Regions from separate parts of the Streptomyces sp. GL_140 genome, predicted to be linked through region 2. Evidence: riboswitches for the same ligand, from Rfam matches in the RefSeq annotation. Region 2 holds a riboswitch; the other holds the start of a gene.
The links. Region 2 has a riboswitch for S-adenosylmethionine ahead of thrC (threonine synthase). Riboswitches for the same ligand answer to the same signal wherever they lie in the genome.

Region 1 (9,399 bases), 1.4 Mb from region 2:
GCCATCGGCCGTCGCCCGCTGATCCGCAACACGATGTTCGGTGCGCTGGCCCTGCTGCCGCTCTCCGCCGTCGTGATCCTGAAGGACCTGGGCCCGATGCCCGAGGACAAGCTGCGCAAGACGATCTGGGCCAAGGGCAAGCTGCTGGTCAACGACAACACGAACCAGCCGCTGCGTCCCGAGGACCTGCTCGTCGGTTCGCTGACCTTCGCCCGGCCGGAAGGCCTGGAGGAGGACCAGCACGACTTCCAGACCCAGATCGCCAAGGCCGCCCTGATGATCGTCCGGATCAAGCCGGAGGACATCAAGGACAAGCAGGAGCTGGAGTGGTCCCACGAGGGAATCGTGGCCTACTCCAAGATCTGCACCCACGTCGGCTGCCCGATCAGCCTGTACGAGCAGCAGACGCACCACGTGCTCTGCCCGTGCCACCAGTCCACCTTCGACCTCTCCGACGGCGCCCGAGTCATCTTCGGCCCGGCTGGTCACGCGCTCCCGCAGCTGCGGATCGGCGTCAATGACGAAGGTTTCCTCGAGGCGCTCGGCGACTTCGAAGAGCCCGTCGGTCCTGCATTCTGGGAGCGCGGATGAGCACTGCGACCGATACTGAAGAGCGCAAAGCCCCGGCCGGCGAACGCGTAGCCGACTGGGCCGACGGCCGGCTGGGCATCTACAGCCTGGCCAAGGCCAACATGCGCAAGATCTTCCCGGACCACTGGTCCTTCATGCTCGGTGAGATCTGCCTCTACAGCTTCATCATCCTCATCCTCACGGGTGTGTACCTGACGCTGTTCTTCCACCCGAGCATGAACGAGGTCGTCTACCACGGCTCGTACGTGCCGATGCAGGGCGTCCAGATGTCCGAGGCGTTCGCCTCGACGCTCAACATCAGCTTCGAGGTCCGCGGCGGTCTGCTCATCCGGCAGATCCACCACTGGTCGGCGCTGATCTTCGTCGCGGCGATGCTCGTGCACATGATGCGCGTCTTCTTCACGGGCGCCTTCCGCAAGCCGCGCGAGGTCAACTGGATCTTCGGCTTCCTGCTGCTGGTCCTCGGCATGTTCACCGGTTTCACCGGTTACTCCCTGCCGGACGACCTGCTCTCGGGCACGGGTGTCCGCTTCATGGAGGGCGCGATGCTGTCCGTGCCGGTCGTCGGCACGTACCTCTCGTTCTTCCTCTTCGGCGGCGAGTTCCCGGGCGGCGACTTCGTCGCGCGGTTCTACTCGGTCCACATCCTGCTGCTGCCCGGCATCATGATGGGCCTGCTGGTGGCCCACCTGATCCTGGTCTTCTACCACAAGCACACCCAGTTCGCGGGCCCCGGCAAGACGGAGAAGAACGTCGTCGGCATGCCGCTGCTCCCGGTCTACATGGCCAAGGCCGGAGGCTTCTTCTTCCTGGTCTTCGGTGTCATCGCGGCCGTCGCGGCGATCGCCTCGATCAACCCGATCTGGGCGCTCGGCCCGTACCGCCCGGACCACGTGTCCACCGGTGCGCAGCCCGACTGGTACATGGGCTTCTCCGAGGGCCTGATCCGTGCCATGCCCGGCTGGGAGATCAACCTGTGGGGCCACACCCTCGTCCTGGGTGTGTTCATCCCGCTGATGATCTTCCCGATGGTCCTGGTCGTGATCGCGGTCTACCCGTTCATCGAGTCCTGGGTCACCGGGGACAAGCGCGAGCACCACATCCTGGACCGCCCGCGCAACGTCCCGACCCGTACGGGCTTCGGCGTGGCCTGGCTGACGTGGTACGTCGTCCTGCTGATCGCCGGTGGAAACGACATGTTCGCGCAGTACTTCCACCTGTCGATCAACTCGATCACCTGGTTCGCCCGGATCGCGTTCTTCGTGGGCCCGGTCATCGCGTTCGTCGTCACCAAGCGGATCTGCCTCGGCCTCCAGCGCCGGGACCGGGACAAGGTGCTGCACGGTCGCGAGACCGGCATCATCAAGCGCCTGCCGCACGGTGAGTTCGTCGAGATCCACGAGCCGCTCTCGCAGGGCAAGCTCCACACGCTCACCTCGTACGACCAGTACCAGCCGGCCGAGATCGGCCCGACGGTCGACGAGAACGGTGTCGAGCGCAAGGTGTCCCGCATGGAGAAGCTCCGCGCGAAGCTCAGCAAGGGCTACTACGGAGAGAACAACCAGATTCCGAAGCCTTCGGCCGAGGAGTACAAGGAGATCCAGAGCGGCCACGGCCACCACTGATCTCCTGCGCCACTGCTTGTCGTCTGTTTGTCAGATCGCTTGAGGGACTGATTCAGGTCAGTCCTGGTGTCGCCACAGCGGGAGCCCCGTCCAGTGTCTGGGACGGGGCTCTTTGCCGTCTCCGGGGCTGGATAGGCTGAAGCCCTTCCCATTCGATGTGGGCCCCGTCGTGAGGCGGCCGACCAGCAGCAGGAGCGGACCATGAACGTTGTGACCCCGGCAGGCGGCGACAGCGTGGCGGCCCGTGGCTGGCCGGGAGTTCTCGACGCCCTGCTGACCGGCCGGGACCTCAGCGCCGACGACACGGCCTGGGCCATGGACCGGATCATGCGCGGAGAGGCCACCGACGCCCAGATCGCCGGCTTCGTGGTCGCGCTGCGGGCCAAGGGGGAGACCGTCGCGGAGATCAACGGCCTGGTCCGGGCCATGTACGCGCACGCCAACCTGATCGAGGTGCCGGGCCGGACGGTGGACATCGTCGGCACCGGCGGCGACGGCGCGAAGACCGTCAACATCTCGACGATGTCGGCGATCGTGGTGGCCGGTACGGGTGCCAAGGTGGTCAAGCACGGCAACCGGGCCGCGTCCTCCGCGAGCGGGTCCTCGGACGTCCTGGAGAAGCTCGGCGTCAACCTCGACCTCACCCCCGCGCGAGTGACCGAGGTCGCCGAGGAAGCCGGGATCACCTTCTGCTTCGCGGTCAAGTTCCACCCGGCGCTGCGGCACGTGGCCGCGGCCCGCAAGGAGCTCGGCATCCGGACCACCTTCAACTTCCTCGGACCGCTGACCAACCCCGCGAAGGTACGGGCGCAGGCCACCGGTGTGGCCGACGCCCGGATGGCCCCGATCGTGGCGGGCGTCCTGGCGGAGCGCGGTTCCTCGGCGCTGGTATTCCGCGGTGACGACGGCCTCGACGAGCTGACCACCACGGCGACCTCGCGGGTGTGGTGGGTCCGGGACGGCAAGTCGGTGGAGCAGTCCTTCGACCCGCGCGACATCGGCATCCCGCTGGTCGACGTCTCCGCGCTCGCGGGCGCCGACGCCTCCTTCAACGCGGACGTCGCCCGCCGCCTGCTGGCCGGCGAGACGGGCCCGGTCCGCGACGCGGTCCTGCTCAACGCGGCGGCGGCCCTGGTCGCGCTGGACCCGGGCGCGGGGACGCTGGAGGAGCAGCTCGCCGCGGGCATGGCCCGTGCGGCCGAGGCCATCGACTCCGGCGCGGCCCGTGCGGCCCTGGAGCGCTGGGTGACGGCCAGCAACGCCTGACACGACGGTCGATCGTTTTCGGCCACGACCCCGGTCCGCCATGTGGACCGGGGTCTTGCGTTCGAGGGATCTTGTGGCAGGATCATCGGCAGGTCACGAGTGACAGCGTTTTGGCCCCGGCTCGCTGTCCGGCAACCCTCCTTCCGTGGCGGGGTGCCCCGGGTGATGACCAGGTCGTAGGCAGTGAGGTCTACGGCAAGCGCGGATCCCTCGACACCAGGGATCCTGGTCTCGATCGAGGAGCTTTTTCCGTGAGCAAGCGAATGCGATAGGGCGCTTCCGCCCCTTCTTCACCCCTCGGAACAGGGTCCCTTCCGCGTACCCGGAATCTCCGAGGCACTTCCCGTACCCCGGACGGCCGTAGCGTCGTACCCCCGTACGGGCAAACAGAAGCCATTCAGACCTGCCTGCCGGGAGATACAGCCATGTCCGCAACCCCGAACGCCACCGTCACCGCCACCGCCACCGCCGCCGTCACCGCCGAGGGCCCCGCCTGTGCCGAGCCGCTGCCGGTCCTCGGCCGCGACGTCACCGTCCCGCTCGTCACCGGCGGCGAGGTCACCTACGCCGCCCTCGACTACGCGGCCAGCGCCCCGGCCCTGCAGCGCGTCTGGGACGACGTGGCCGCGTACGCCCCGTACTACGGCAGCGTCCACCGCGGCGCCGGGTACCTCTCGCAGCTCTCCACCGACCTGTTCGAGCAGAGCCGCGTCACGGTCGCCGAATTCCTCGACTGCCGCGCCTCCGACCAGGTGATCTTCACCCGGTCCACCACGGACTCCCTGAACCTGCTTGCCGCGGTGCTGCCGGCCGACTGCCAGGTCTTCGTCTTCGAGACCGAGCACCACGCCTCGCTCCTGCCCTGGGTCGACGCGCAGGTCACCTACCTCGACGCGCCCCGCACCCCGGCCCAGGCCGTGGAGACCCTGGAGCGGGCGCTCGCCGCCCGTGACCCCTACGGCCCCGCCCTGGTCTGCGTCACCGGCGCCTCCAACGTCACCGGCGAGCTGTGGCCCGTCAAGGAACTGGCCGCCGCCGCGCACGCCCACGGCGCCCGCATCGTCCTGGACGCCGCCCAGCTGGCCCCGCACCACCCCGTCTCCGTGCAGGAGCTCGACGTGGACTGGGTGGCGTTCTCCGGACACAAGCTCTACGCGCCCTTCGGCTCGGGCGTGCTCGCCGGCCGCGCGGACTGGCTGCAGCAGGCGGAGCCGTACCTCGCCGGTGGCGGCGCCTCCCGCAAGGTGGCCCGCCGCGAGGACGGCGGGGTCGACGTCGAGTGGCACACTACGGCCGCCCGCCACGAGGCCGGTTCCCCGAACGTCATCGGCGTCTACTCCATCGCCTCCGCCTGCAAGGCGCTGAACGAGGCCGGATTCGAGAACCTGGTCGCCCGCGAGCAGCAGCTGATCTCCAAGGTCCGCCAGGGCCTGGCCGAGGTCCCCGCCGTCCGCGTCCTGTCCCTCCTCGGCGACGACGCCCCGCGGGTCGGCGTCATCTCCTTCGTGGTCGACGGCTGGAACAGCTCCCACTTCGCGGCCGCGCTCTCCGCCGAGTACGGCATCGGCGTCCGCGACGGCCTGTTCTGCGCCCACCCGCTGGTGCGCACCCTGCTCGGCAGCGAGCCGCAGGAGCCGGGCGAGTGCGGTGCGCCGGAGGCGGCCCCGGGGGAGCGCTCGCTGAACGCGATCCGCGTCAGCTTCGGCGCCGGCACCCCCGACGAGCACGTCGAGCGGTTCGTCCGCGCGGTCAAGGAGCTCGTCGCGGACGGCGCGAAGTGGCAGTACCGCACCGAAGAAGGCCGCTGCGTCCCGGCCGTCTGAGACGCTGCCAGGCATGACGTACTGGGACCCGCTACCGACCGTCCGGGCAGCCGTGGGCAAGCCGCTGCCTCAGTGGCGGCCGGGGGACCGCCTGGTGTTGCACGACTGGAGCGGACCCGCCGGGCAGACCTACCACGAGTGGGCCGACCGGGATTGGCGCAGTGTCCCCGGCCCGTTCTACGCGTCGGAGACCGACAACTGCTGGACGGGGCGCGAGTGCGCTCCCGCGCACGTGCTGTACGACGACGGCTGCGGCGGTCACGAGTTCGTCTACCGGCAGCCCCGCACGCCGCAGGAGGTGTACGACCTGATCTGCGCGGGGGAGTGCGAGATCTTCGGGGCCTATGGAGGGGACGGCGACGCGCATTGGACCCCGGAACTCGTCAAGGACTGGTGGCGGGAGCGGGGCCGGGTCCGCGAATGGGCCCTGGCCCTGGAGCGGAGCTGGTCGGTGTCCACCCGGTCGGACATGCGCGACAACGCGGCCGGGGCCCGGGACTACGCCGGCTACATCGACGGTGATCTCGCCGACCACCTGCGCGGCTACGTCTTCTGGCTGGCCGAAGGCCGCCCGGCGCGGCCGGGGGAGGCTCTGCCGGGGCTCGACTGAGCCGGGCGTTCCGCCGGGATCCGGATCGGGGACCCCGCCGCACGCCCGGCGAGGGCTACGCGTCGAGGCCGATCGCGAACGCCGCTTCCAGGTCGTGCTGGGAGTACGTGCGGAACGCCACGTGCGTGTCCGTGGCCTCCACGCCCGGGATCTTGCTGATGCGGCCCGGGATGACGTCCGCAAGGGCCTCGTGGCGGGCCACGCGGACCAGGGCGATCAGGTCGTACGTGCCGGTGACGGAGTAGACCTCGCTGACGTTCTCCAGCGCCGCGATGGCCTCGGCGATCTCGGGGATCCGGTCCACGCTGGTCTTGATGAGCACGATCGCGGTGATCACGGTTGGCTTTCTCCCTCGCCGGCAGTCACTGGTCGGGCCACTCTAGTCCCCCGCCGGTAACGCACCCACGCGTAGAGGAAGCCCGCCGAGAAGCCCACCAGGTGGGCCAGGTAGGCGACTCCCGGGCCGCTCTGCGCCCGGTGCGCCGCCAGCCACTGCAGGGCGAACCAGAACATCAGGACGATCCACGCCGGGAACCGCAGCGGCAGGAAGAGCAGGAACGGGAACAGGCTCGTCACCCGGGCCTTGGGGAAGAGGCACATGAAGGCCCCCAGGACCGCCGAGATCGCGCCGGAGGCGCCGACCAGGGTCTGGTCCGAGGAGGCGTTGGCCGCCGCGTACGCCGCCAGGGCCAGGTAGCCCGTGGCCACGTAGAAGCAGAGGAACCCCACCCGGCCCATGCGCTGCTCCGTCATCTTCCCGAAGACGTAGAGGAAGAGCATGTTGCCCAGCAGGTGCAGCCAGCTGCCGTGCACGAACAGGGCCGTCAGGGGGGTCAACAGGGCCCGGCCCCCGCCGCTCGGCAGCCCGCCCGTGAAGAGTTCGTCCGGGACCACGCCCCAGCGCCGGAAGTACGCGGCCGCGTTGGCCAGCAGCTGTTCGCCCGTCCCGTAGACCGGATCGAGCCCCGAGGCGGGGCTCAGGAGGAACAGCACGCAGCAGCCGGCGATCAGTGCGTGGGTGACCACCGGGCCCCGGGCGGCCTCGCGCACGGCCTGCCACTTTACGATCATGCAACCGAGCATGACCCAGCCCGACCCACCCGCGGGCGCGGCAGGCCGTAGGGTTACGAGCTACGCACGTCCGCGTGCGCATGCCCGCGTGCGCGACGAGGTGTAAGACATAGAAGGAGAGAGCGGCCTGATGACGGTTCCCCTGCCGACCGACACCACCCGGTGGCGCTGCACCCTGTGCGGCAACCTCACGCGTTTCGACGTCACCCGTTCGTCGAAGGTCGTGGAGTACGTCCACCTGGACCTCGCCGGGGAGCCGAAGGTCGAGGAGCGCGAGGTGGTCAATGAGACCATCGAGTCGGTGCGCTGCCGCTGGTGCAACGCGGTGGACCAGATCGAGCTCGTGGACAGGCCGGGCGCGGACTCCTGACGGAGCCCGGCCAACAGGTCAATGACGGTAGGGGTGACGGATTGTGGAGCCAGCAAGCGGCGCTGAGGCGGCCGACGCGGCCGGCGACGCCGCCGAGGTGCTCGACCGCCCGCTGCCGGAAGGCGTGCGGCGCCGGGTCGTTGCGCTCGTGTCGGACGCCTTCGGCGGTCTGACGGTCGCGGACCTCCCGGCGCAGCTGCGCCAGTACGCCCGTTTCACCCCGAGCCGGCGCGCCAAGTTCGCGGGCAACGCCATGGCGACGGCCGTGGAGACCGACGCCGTCTTCCGGGGCCGGGTCGCGGAGAAGCTCCGCGAGGCGCAGGCCGACCTGGCCGCGGCTCTGGAGGCGGGCGCGCCGCCCGCCGCCGCCGATCCCCTTGACGTGGCGGCCGCCGCGTACGTCCTGAGGCCGGCCGGCTGGGTCAAGCTGGTGGCCGCCGCGGGCGAGGAGGCCCAGCGCGCGGACGCCGAGCGCGTCGGCGAGGAGGCCCGCAGGGAGATGGACCGGCTCCGCGAGGAGCTGACCCACGTACGGGAACTGCAGCGTGCCGGCGGTGACCAGGTGCGGGCGGAGCTGGAGGCGGCCCGCAAGGAAGCGGAATCGCTTCAGCGCAAGCTGCGCAGTGCCCTCAGCGACGTCAAGCGGGGCGACGCCGCCCTGCGCAAGATCAATGCCGAGGTCGACGGGATCCGCGGGGAGGCGGCCGCGCAGGTGGCCGCCGCCGAGAGCGAGACCCGGCGGCTCAAGTCCCGCCTCGCGGAGGTGGAGTCGGCGCTGGAGACCTCGCGCCGGGCCACCCGCGAGGGGCGCAGCATCGAGGACATGCGGCTGCGGCTGCTGCTGGACACTGTGCTGGACGCCGCGGCCGGGCTGCGCCGGGAGCTCGCGCTGCCGCCGGTCTCCACGCGGCCCGCGGACACGGTGGAGGCGGTGGAGCCGGGCCGGATGACCCCGAAGGACATCGCGGCGCGAGCCCTGTCGGAGACCGACCCGGCGCTGCTGGACCAGCTGCTGGCGCTGCCTCAGGCGCACCTGGTGGTCGACGGCTACAACGTCACCAAGACCGGCTATCCGACGATGCCGCTGGAGAAGCAGCGGCTGCGGCTGCTGGGCGGGCTGTCGATGCTCGCCGCGCAGACGGGCGCCGAGATGACCTGCGTGTTTGACGGGGCGGAGCTGGCGGCCCCGGTGCTGCTCGCGCCGCCGCGCGGGGTGCGGGTGCTGTTCTCGAAGGCCGGGGTGACGGCGGACGAGCTGATCCGCCAGCTGGTGCGCGCCGAGCCGCCGGGCCGTCCGGTGGTCGTGGTCTCCACGGACCGCGAGGTCGCCGACGGGGTGGCCAAGGCCGGAGCCCGGCCGGTGACGTCCGCCTTGTTGCTGAAGCGGCTTTCGCGCGTTTCATAACTGCTGGGTCGAATGCCGGAATTGACAGGGGTTCGAGGGAACGTACCGTCAAGTGACCTGCACAGAGCGTGCACTGTAGGTAAAAAGCCTGGTCGCGGAGCGATTTTTTTCTCGGCAGGATTTGAACTGATCACAGAAAGGTCACTAGGGTCGGGTCAAACCTTCGTGCGGTAGTTCACTCATTCGGGGTGATGGCGAAGGTGTCGCCGAGTCTGCGTTCTTCGGCGGCTCCAGGAAGAAGGAGCTCGCCTTCGTGGCGTCCCACCGTCGACCCAAGCAGCCGACCCGCACCCGCGTGACCGTCCTGACCGTCACTGCCGCTGCGGCCGTCGCCCTCACGGGCCAGGCGGCCAACGCCGCCCCGGCCAAGCCGAGCAAGGACGAGGTCAAGAGCAAGGTCGACGCGCTCTACGAAGAGGCGGAGCAGGCCACCGAGAAGCTCAACGGGGCCCAGACGCGCCAGGACGCCCTGGAGAAGGAGATCGGGCAGCTCCAGGACCAGGTCGCCCGCGGCCAGGGAGAGCTCAACACCCTGCGCGGCAGCATAGGTTCGATGGCCAATGCCCAGTACCGCACCGGTGGCATAGACCAGTCCCTCGCGCTGTTCCTCTCCGCCGACCCCGACAACTACCTCGACA
Region 2 (9,399 bases):
CGAGGGCAAGCTCTACTCCGCCGACGAACTGCTCTCCGTCAAGACCGAGGCCGACTTCCTCGCCCCGCTCGCCGACGCGGGCAAGGTCAAGCGCGTCCAGTACGGAATGCCCTTCGTGGCCAGCACGCGGCTGATGTTCTACAACGAGAAGCTGCTCACCGACGCCGGGGTCATCGCCAAGGACGCCAAGGGCCCCTGGCAGCCCAAGAGCTGGGCGGACCTGGAAGCGGCCGCCAAGAAGCTCAAGGCGGCCGGTGTCCCGACCCCCTTCGCGCTGCCCCTGGGCCGCGAGGAGGCGCAGGCCGAGACCATGCAGTGGATGCTCGCGGGCGGCGGCGGTTACAGCGACAACGAAGAGCAGTACTCGATCGACTCCGCGGACAACATCAAGACCTTCGAGTTCCTGCGCGACAAGCTCGTCGGACAGGGCCTGACCGGCCCCGTGGCGCCGGCCAAGCTCGACCGGCAGGCCGCCTTCGACTCCTTCACGCGCGGCGAGGTCGGCATGCTCAACGGCCACCCGACGCTGATCAAGCAGGCCGCCGCCAAGGGCATCAAGTACGGCATGACCCCCATGCCGACCGCCGACGGCGCCGAGCACTCCACGATGGGCGTCGCCGACTGGGTGATGGCCTTCAAGAACGGCCACCCCAAGGAGGCCGGACGGTTCCTGGACTTCCTGTACGAGCCGAACAACCAGACCGCCTTCACCGAGAAGTACGACCTCCTCCCCGTCACCACCAGCGGCTTCCGCGAGACGGACGCCACCACGGGGGCCACGTCGGCGCAGCTGAAGACCTTCCTGCACGCGCTGCCGAACGCACGGCTCTACCCGGTGGGCAAGAAGTCCTGGTCGACGGTGAGCGAGGACATCAAGAAGAACATCGGCGCGACCGTGCAGCCGGGCGGACAGCCGGCCAAGGTGCTCGGCGACATCGCGGACGCGGGGCGCAAGGCGGACCCGCGCTGAGCGGGCGGGGTACGGGGCCGGCGCGCGGGCCGCTGTCGGTGGGCGGCGTTAATCTGGCCGTATGACGGACGAGGAGCGGCCGGCGGCCGGGCCGGCCGGTCTGAGCGCCGAGGAAGCGGCGGTGCTCGCCTACGAAGGCCGGACCTGGCCCGGACCCGGGGCCAAGGAGCGGGCCATACGGGAAGGGCTGGGAATGCCTCCGGTCCGGTACTACCAGCTGCTCAACGCGCTGATGGACGACCCCCGCGCCCTGCGGCACGCACCGGGCACCGTCAACCGGCTGCGGCGCATCCGCGAAGCCCAGCGGGCCAGGCGGTAGCGGAGGACCGAGCGGTGGTCCACGCGGCATAGCCGTGGCCCGGCGGGGCCGTTAGGGTCGAGCACATGGGGAGCCATCCGCACGACTTGCCGATGCCCGTCACCGCCGCCGGACGCGAGGGACTCGAAGCCCTCCTCCGCACACCGCGCCGCTCCGTCGTCGCCCTCGACTTCGACGGAACCCTCGCCGAGATCGTCCCCGACCCGGACCAGGCGCGGGCCCACCCCGACGCCGTCGCCGCGCTCTCCGCGCTCGCCCCCGAAGTCGGGTCGGTCGCGGTGGTCACCGGCCGGCCGGCCGGGGTCGCCGTCCGCTACGGGGGCTTCGCCGGGGTCCCCGGGCTGGAGCACCTGGTCGTCCTCGGACACTACGGAGCCGAGCGGTGGGACGCCGTGACCGGCATCGTCCACGCCCCCGCGGAGCATCCGGGAGTGGCGGCCGTACGGGCCGAGCTGCCGGGGTTCCTCGACGCGATCGGCGCCTGGCGCGGGACGTGGATCGAGGAGAAGGGCCAGGCCCTCGCCGTCCACACCCGCCGGGCGCAGGATCCCGAAGGAGCCTTCGCGGCCCTGCGCGAGCCCCTGGCGGGCCTCGCCGCCCGGCACGGACTGATGGTCGAGCCGGGGCGGGCCGTGCTCGAACTGCGGCCGCCGGGGATGGACAAGGGCGTCGCCCTGACCGAGTACCTCGCGGAGGTCGGAGCCTCGGCCGTCATGTACGCCGGGGACGACCTCGGCGATCTGGCGGCCTACTCGGCCGTGGAGAAGCTCCGGGCGGACGGCCTGCCGGGGCTGCTGGTGTGCAGTGGATCCGCGGAGGTCCCCGAACTGGCCGCCCGGGCCGACCTGATCCTGTCCGGCCCCGGAGAGGTCGTGGCCTTCCTCGCCGCCCTTGCTGCCGCCGTCGCCGCCTGACGGGTGGAGGTCCCTGCGGGGTCTGGGGCGGAGCCCCAGGGCTCGGCTCAGCCGCGCACCGCGTCCAGCTGGGCCGCGAGCCACTGCGCCGGCGGCAGCGCCGTCGCCGCCGCGGCCAGGCGCTTCGTACGGTCCGCACGCTCCGCCGCCGGCATGGACAGGGCCGTGTGCAGCGCCTCCGCCGTCTCCGTGACGTCGTACGGATTCACGGTCAGGGCATCCCCGCGGAGCTCCTCGTACGCCCCCGCCCCCGTGGACAGGACCAGCACGCAGCCGGCCTCCGAGACCACCGGGATCTCCTTCGCCACCAGGTTCATCCCGTCCCGCACCGGATTGACCAGCGCCACGTCCGCCAGCCGGTACGCCGCCAGGGAGCGTGCGAAGTCGTCCTCGACGGAGACCAGGACCGGCTGCCACCCGGCCGTCCCGAACTCCGCGTTGACCGCCGCCGCCAGCTCGCGCACCGACTCCGTGTACGCCCGGTACACCGCCAGGTCCTGCCGGGACGGATAGGCGGAGGCCAGGTGCACCACCCGCTCCCGCCACTCGGGGTGGGTCGTCAGCAGCTCCCGGTAGGCCAGGAGCCCCCGCAGGACGTTCTTCGACAGCTCCGTGCGGTCCACGCGGACGATCGTCCGCAGCCCGCCGACGTCCGCCCGCAGCGCGGCCAGCTTGTCGTCCACCTCCGGCCGGTGCGCCAGGTCCCGCAGCTCGTCGCCGTCCACCCCCAGGGGGAACACCGCCACCGGCGCCGCCGCCCCGGCCGAGTCCGTGAACTCCCGGGCCCACTCCGCGGTGTGGAAGCCCACCAGGTCCGCGCCGAGCATGCCGCCCAGCAGCTGCTCGCGGATGTCCGACGGGAGCAGGTCCAGGTACTGCTTCGAGGCCCACGGCGTGTGCGTGAAGTGGCTGATCCTCAGGTCCGGGCGCAGCTCGCGCAACTGCCCCGGGGCCAGCGCGAGATGGTAGTCCTGGATCAGGACCGCCGCCCCCTCGGCGGCCTCCTCGGCCAGGGCCTCGGCGAAGGACCGGTTGTAGGCGACGTAGGAGTCCCAGCGGCGCCGGAACTCCGCGTCGAAGACCGGCTCGCGCGGGATGTCGTACAGGTGGTGGTGGAGGAACCACAGCACCGAGTTCGCGATCCCGTTGTACGCGTCGTCGTAGACCTGCGGATCGATCGCGAGCATCCGTACGCCCGGCTCGGCCACGCCCCGCCGTACCGCCTCCCGGTCCGCTTCCGACAGCGCCGCGCAGACCCACAGCGCCTCCGGCTGCTCGGCCAGGGCCGCGGAGAGGCCGGAGACGAGACCGCCCCCGCCCCGGCGGGCACTGAGCGTGCCTTCCGGGCCGAGGGCGTACGAGAGCGGGCCGCGGTTCGCGGCGACGAGCACCTGGGAAGCCATGCGGCGAACCTAGCCCGCCCCGCCCCCGGTCAAACTTCAGATCCCGCGTGTCCGGCGAACCGAGACGAAGGCCACGGCGCCGAGGACCGTCAGGGTGGCGGCCGCGCTGCCCATCAGCCAGAGCTGACGGCCCTGCGAGCCCGTGCTCGCCAGGTTTCCGCCCCCGGAGCCGGGCCCATTCGAGCCGAGCCGGTAATCGCGATTGGGGCGGTTTCCCCGGTTACGCCACGCGACGCCGTGCGTACTCCTCGATGTCCCGCATCGGCGGCCGTTCTTCGGTGTCCACCGCGTAGGTGTGGGGCACGAATCCCTCCGGGCCGCGCTCGAACTGCGTCAGCTCCGGCCGCACGAGGTGCCCGCGCGAGAGCCTCAGCAGCGCCGTCCGGTAGATCGCCGCGGCCATCCGCCCCAGCGCCAGGCCGTCCTGGTGGCGGTGGAGCCGTACGCCCACGTCCACCTGGGCCAGCGCGTCCAGCCCGACCGTGTGCAGCGCGTCCACCAGCAGGCCCAGTTCCACGCCGTACCCGACCGGGAACGGCAGCCGCTCCAGCAGGTCGCGGCGTACCGCGTACTCGCCGCCCAGCGGCTGGACGAAGCCGGCCAGCTGCGGCCAGTGCAGGTTGAGCAGGGGGCGGGCCACCAGCTCCGTCACCCGGCCCCCCTGCTCGGCTCCGGAGGAGGGTCCGGCGTGCTGCGGGTCCAGCGGGCGGTCGTACATGGCCTTGACGAAGCACACCTCCGGATCGGTGAGCAGCGGGCCCACGATCCCGGACACGAAGGCGGAGGAGAAGTCCCGCAGGTCGGCGTCCACGAAGCAGACGACGTCCCCGCTCGTGGCCAGCAGCGAACGCCACAGCACCTCCCCCTTGCCGGGCAGGGCCGGCAGCCGCGGCAGGATCTCGTCGCGGTGCACCACGCGGGCCCCCGCCTTGGCCGCCACTTCCGCCGTCCGGTCGGTGGAGCCCGAGTCGACGACGATCAGTTCGTCGACCAGGGGCGTTCCCGGCCCGTCCATCAGATCGCGCCGGATCACCTCGACGATGGCCCCGACCGTGGCTTCCTCGTTCAGCGCGGGCAGCACCACGCTGACCGTCGTACCGGCTGCCCGTTTGGCGGAAAGCAGCTGGTCGAGCGGTCGGTCGGCGGCGGACCAGGAGCGGGCCGAAAGCCAGCGCTCCACCTCTTCCAGCACCTTCGGAACTCCTCTGTCGGTCGGCGGGGCACGAGTGGAACACCAGCGGAACACAGGCAGAACGCCGTAGCTTTCCACCGAAATGTGATCCATCTCGCCGTTCGGACGGCTGTCTCAACCGCCCGGGGCTTCGGTTACAGTCTTGAACAACGCAAAGGTCCACCGCATGCCGGGGGGCCTCGCGAACAAACGCCCGGGCGCGCCACAGAGCGTGTCGCCCGGTGCCATACCGCTCATCCAGAGGGGCAGAGGGACACGGCCCGTTGAAGCCCCGGCAACCCTCCAGTCGGTTCTCGCGATCGCTCACGCAGCGACTCAGCGAGGTCCCCGGCTAGGGAAGGTGCCAATTCCGTCTCATGACGACGTTCGTCATGGGGAAGATGAGGAGAAAGGGCCTCGCCATCATGGCTGCACAGACTGCCGACACCTCTGCCGGAACCTCCAACACCGGCGCCTCTGTCGATCTCGGTCCCGCCACCGGGCTTTCCTGCCGGGAATGCGGCACCCGCTTCGAGCTCGGCCCGATCTTCGCCTGTGTGGAGTGTTTCGGACCGCTCGAAGTCGCGTACGACCTGCCCCTCGGTGACCCTGAGGCGCTGCGCGCCGCGATCGAGGCCGGCCCCGACAACATCTGGCGCTACGCGCCGCTGCTGCCCGTCCCCGCGGACGTGGCCTCCAAGCCCAGCCTGAACCCGGGCTTCACCAAGCTCGTGGACGCGGCGAACCTGGCCAAGGAGCTGGGCTTCACCGGCAAGCTGTACGTCAAGGACGACTCCGGCAACCCGACGCACTCCTTCAAGGACCGCGTCGTGGCCATCGCCGTCGAGGCCGCCCGCGCCTTCGGCTTCACCACCCTCTCCTGCTCCTCCACGGGCAACCTGGCCGGCGCCGTGGGCGCCGCGGCCGCGCGTGCCGGTTTCCGCTCCTGCGTGTTCATCCCGCACGACCTGGAGCAGGGCAAGGTCGTCATGGCCGGCGTCTACGGTGGCGACCTGGTCGGCATCGAGGGCAACTACGACGACGTCAACCGCTTCTGCTCCGAGCTCATCGGTGACCCGCTGGGCGAGGGCTGGGGCTTCGTCAACGTCAACCTGCGCCCGTACTACGGCGAGGGTTCCAAGACCCTGGCCTACGAGATCTGCGAGCAGCTCGGCTGGCAGCTGCCCGACCAGATCGTCATCCCGATCGCGTCCGGCTCGCAGCTGACGAAGATCGACAAGGGTCTGCAGGAGCTGATCAAGCTCGGCCTCGTCGAGGACAAGCCCTACAAGATCTTCGGCGCCCAGGCCGAGGGCTGCTCGCCCGTCTCGACCGCCTTCAAGGCCGGTCACGACGTGGTCCGCCCGCAGAAGCCGAACACCATCGCCAAGTCGCTGGCCATCGGCAACCCGGCGGACGGCCCGTACGTCCTGGACATCGCGCGCCGCACCGGCGGGTACGTCGAGGACGTCAACGACGAGCAGGTCGTCGAGGCCATCAAGCTCCTGGCGCAGACCGAGGGCATCTTCGCCGAGACCGCGGGCGGCGTGACCGTCGGCGTGACGAAGAAGCTCGTCGAGAACGGGCAGCTGGACCCCTCGCTGACCACCGTGATCCTGAACACCGGAGACGGCCTCAAGACCCTTGAGGCAGTGGCCGAGGGCGGCGGCCAGACGGCCACCATCCGCCCGAGCCTGGACGCGTTCCGCGCCGCCAACCTGGCCTGATCTCTCTCCCTGTACACCGGAAAGGCAGTAGCGCCATGAGCGTCAACGTCCGCATCCCCACCATCCTGCGCACCTACACCGGCGGCAAGGCCGAGGTCTCCGCCGAGGGCGCGACCCTCGCCGAGGTCATCGAGTCCCTGGAGAAGAGCCACCCGGGCATCGCTGCGCGAGTCCTGGACGACCAGGGCAAGCTCCGCCGCTTCGTCAACGTCTACGTGAACGACGACGACGTGCGCTTCGAAGGCGGGCTGCAGGCGGCCACGCCGGACGGCGCCGGCGTTTCGATCATTCCCGCCGTCGCGGGCGGCTGCTGACCTTCCGGTCGGCGGCGTCGCCTCTCCCCGTAGAGGTGCGCAAACCCTGAATTGCCCCCTCCGCTAATAAGCGGAGGGGGCAATTCTGTTGGATTGAGCACGGTAGAGTTGGGGAAGTCCCCACCGCTGCTCTTGCCCGCCGCATATGAGCGGGCCGCGGGAGGGTTGACATTGAGTCAACATGCAAGTGCGCTATGGGTCGTTGGCGTGGTTTGTCCGGCCCGAGTTGCCCTGGAATATTCCGGGTTTTCACCCTATTTCAATCTTTTGCCGTGTCCAGATTTCTCGTCGGAATGACCTGTTGCAGACAGCAGCGGTGCGGATACATTCAGCCCCGGTCGAGGCGTTCCGGCGCAAGTTCTGACCCGGGACCGCGAAGTGCGGTCCTGCGCAAGGGCCAGTAATAGGGGAGTTAGGCATGGCTCAGGGCACCGTCAAGTGGTTCAACGCGGAGAAGGGCTACGGCTTCATCGCGGTCGACGGTGGTGCGGATGTGTTCGTCCACTACAGCGCCATCCAGATGGACGGGTACCGCACCCTTGAAGAGGGTCAGCGGGTCGAGTTCGAGATCTCGCAGGGCCAGAAGGGTCCGCAGGCGGACATGGTCAAGCTCGCCGTCGGCTAGTCCGGGCGCGACCGACCACCGACACGGCGTACGACTGCAACTGCATACATACGAGGTACGTACGAGGGGCCCACATCCTGGACACGGGATGCGGGCCCCTCGTGCGTGGGGTGCTCGTGGGCCCTGCGGTGTCCGGGTGTTCACCTGCGTTTCCTCGAAGCCGCTTGCACTCGGGGGTGCCGAGTGCTAATCATTGGCGTTAGCACTCTCCTAGTGAGAGTGCTACCTAAACGAGGACCGGGTCAGTGAGGCCCGCAGGGTCCGGCGGGAAGAAACCGCCGGGCACGCAGGCCGTCCGTCGCGGGCGCGGGCGCGGTCCGGGAGCAATCCACCGCTGTCCGGGAGGACCACTTCAGATGGCCAAGATCATTGCGTTCAACGAGGAGGCCCGGCGCGGTCTCGAGCGAGGCATGAACCAGCTCGCCGACGCCGTCAAGGTCACCCTTGGCCCCAAGGGTCGCAACGTCGTCCTTGAGAAGAAGTGGGGCGCCCCCACGATCACCAACGATGGTGTCTCCATCGCCAAGGAGATCGAGCTCGAGGACCCGTACGAGAAGATCGGCGCCGAGCTGGTCAAGGAAGTCGCCAAGAAGACGGACGACGTCGCCGGCGACGGTACGACCACCGCCACCGTTCTCGCCCAGGCGCTCGTCCGCGAGGGCCTGCGCAACGTGGCCGCCGGTGCGAACCCGATGGCCCTCAAGCGTGGTATCGAGAAGGCCGTCGAGGCCGTCTCCGCCGCCCTGCTTTCCCAGGCCAAGGATGTCGAGACCAAGGAGCAGATCGCTTCTACGGCCTCCATCTCCGCCGCTGACACCCAGATCGGCGAGCTCATCGCCGAGGCCATGGACAAGGTCGGCAAGGAAGGCGTCATCACCGTCGAGGAGTCCCAGACCTTCGGGCTGGAGCTTGAGCTCACCGAGGGCATGCGCTTCGACAAGGGCTACATCTCGGCGTACTTCGCCACCGACATGGAGCGCATGGAGTCGTCCCTCGACGACCCGTACATCCTGATCGTCAACTCCAAGATCGGCTCGGTCAAGGACCTGCTGCCGCTCCTGGAGAAGGTCATGCAGTCCGGCAAGCCGCTGCTGATCATCGCCGAGGACGTCGAGGGCGAGGCCCTGTCGACCCTGGTCGTCAACAAGATCCGCGGCACCTTCAAGTCCGTCGCCGTCAAGGCTCCGGGCTTCGGCGACCGCCGCAAGGCCATGCTCGGCGACATCGCCATCCTCACGGGCGGCACGGTCATCTCCGAGGAGGTCGGCCTCAAGCTCGAGAACGCCGGTCTCGACCTCCTGGGCCGCGCCCGCAAGGTCGTCATCACCAAGGACGAGACCACCATCGTCGACGGTGCCGGTGACAGCGACCAGGTCGCCGGTCGCGTGAACCAGATCCGCGCCGAGATCGAGAACTCCGACTCGGACTACGACCGCGAGAAGCTCCAGGAGCGCCTCGCGAAGCTGGCCGGCGGCGTGGCCGTCATCAAGGCCGGCGCCGCGACCGAGGTCGAGCTCAAGGAGCGCAAGCACCGCATCGAGGACGCCGTTCGCAACGCGAAGGCGGCCGTCGAAGAGGGCATCGTCGCCGGTGGCGGCGTGGCCCTGCTGCAGGCCTCCTCGGTCTTCGAGAAGCTCGAGCTCACGGGCGACGAGGCGACCGGCGCCAACGCCGTGCGCCTGGCGCTCGAGGCCCCGCTCAAGCAGATCGCCGTCAACGGTGGTCTCGAGGGTGGCGTCGTCGTGGAGAAGGTCCGCAACCTGCCCATCGGTCACGGCCTGAACGCCGCGACCGGCGAGTACGTCGACATGATCGCCGAGGGCATCATCGACCCGGCGAAGGTCACCCGCTCTGCCCTGCAGAACGCGGCGTCGATCGCGGCCCTCTTCCTCACCACCGAGGCCGTCATCGCCGACAAGCCCGAGAAGGCCGGCGCCGCTGCCGGCGGCGGCATGC

Region 1: another riboswitch for S-adenosylmethionine. It lies ahead of AC3IYJ_RS11685 (aminotransferase class V-fold PLP-dependent enzyme); the one in region 2 lies ahead of thrC (threonine synthase).

Annotation. Positions count from the first base shown of each region.
Region 1 covers NZ_CM174404.1:2,485,516-2,494,914, reverse strand. Annotated here, with positions in the region: gene qcrA (cytochrome bc1 complex Rieske iron-sulfur subunit) at 1-591, shown strand, start outside; gene qcrB (cytochrome bc1 complex cytochrome b subunit) at 588-2,216, shown strand; gene trpD (anthranilate phosphoribosyltransferase) at 2,418-3,482, shown strand; SAM riboswitch class IV at 3,574-3,690, shown strand; gene AC3IYJ_RS11685 (aminotransferase class V-fold PLP-dependent enzyme) at 3,908-5,305, shown strand; gene AC3IYJ_RS11680 (ferredoxin) at 5,319-5,915, shown strand; gene AC3IYJ_RS11675 (Lrp/AsnC ligand binding domain-containing protein) at 5,971-6,252, opposite strand; gene AC3IYJ_RS11670 (rhomboid family intramembrane serine protease) at 6,249-6,986, opposite strand; gene AC3IYJ_RS11665 (hypothetical protein) at 7,117-7,356, shown strand; gene AC3IYJ_RS11660 (NYN domain-containing protein) at 7,397-8,761, shown strand; gene AC3IYJ_RS11655 (C40 family peptidase) at 9,015-9,399, shown strand, end outside.
Region 2 covers NZ_CM174404.1:3,915,607-3,925,005, reverse strand. Annotated here, with positions in the region: gene AC3IYJ_RS18205 (extracellular solute-binding protein) at 1-970, shown strand, start outside; gene AC3IYJ_RS18200 (DUF3263 domain-containing protein) at 1,032-1,289, shown strand; gene otsB (trehalose-phosphatase) at 1,355-2,203, shown strand; gene AC3IYJ_RS18190 (alpha,alpha-trehalose-phosphate synthase (UDP-forming)) at 2,251-3,606, opposite strand; gene AC3IYJ_RS18185 (glucosyl-3-phosphoglycerate synthase) at 3,827-4,798, opposite strand; SAM riboswitch class I at 5,029-5,185, shown strand; gene thrC (threonine synthase) at 5,203-6,504, shown strand; gene AC3IYJ_RS18175 (MoaD/ThiS family protein) at 6,540-6,818, shown strand; gene AC3IYJ_RS18170 (cold-shock protein) at 7,237-7,443, shown strand; gene groL (chaperonin GroEL) at 7,800-9,399, shown strand, end outside.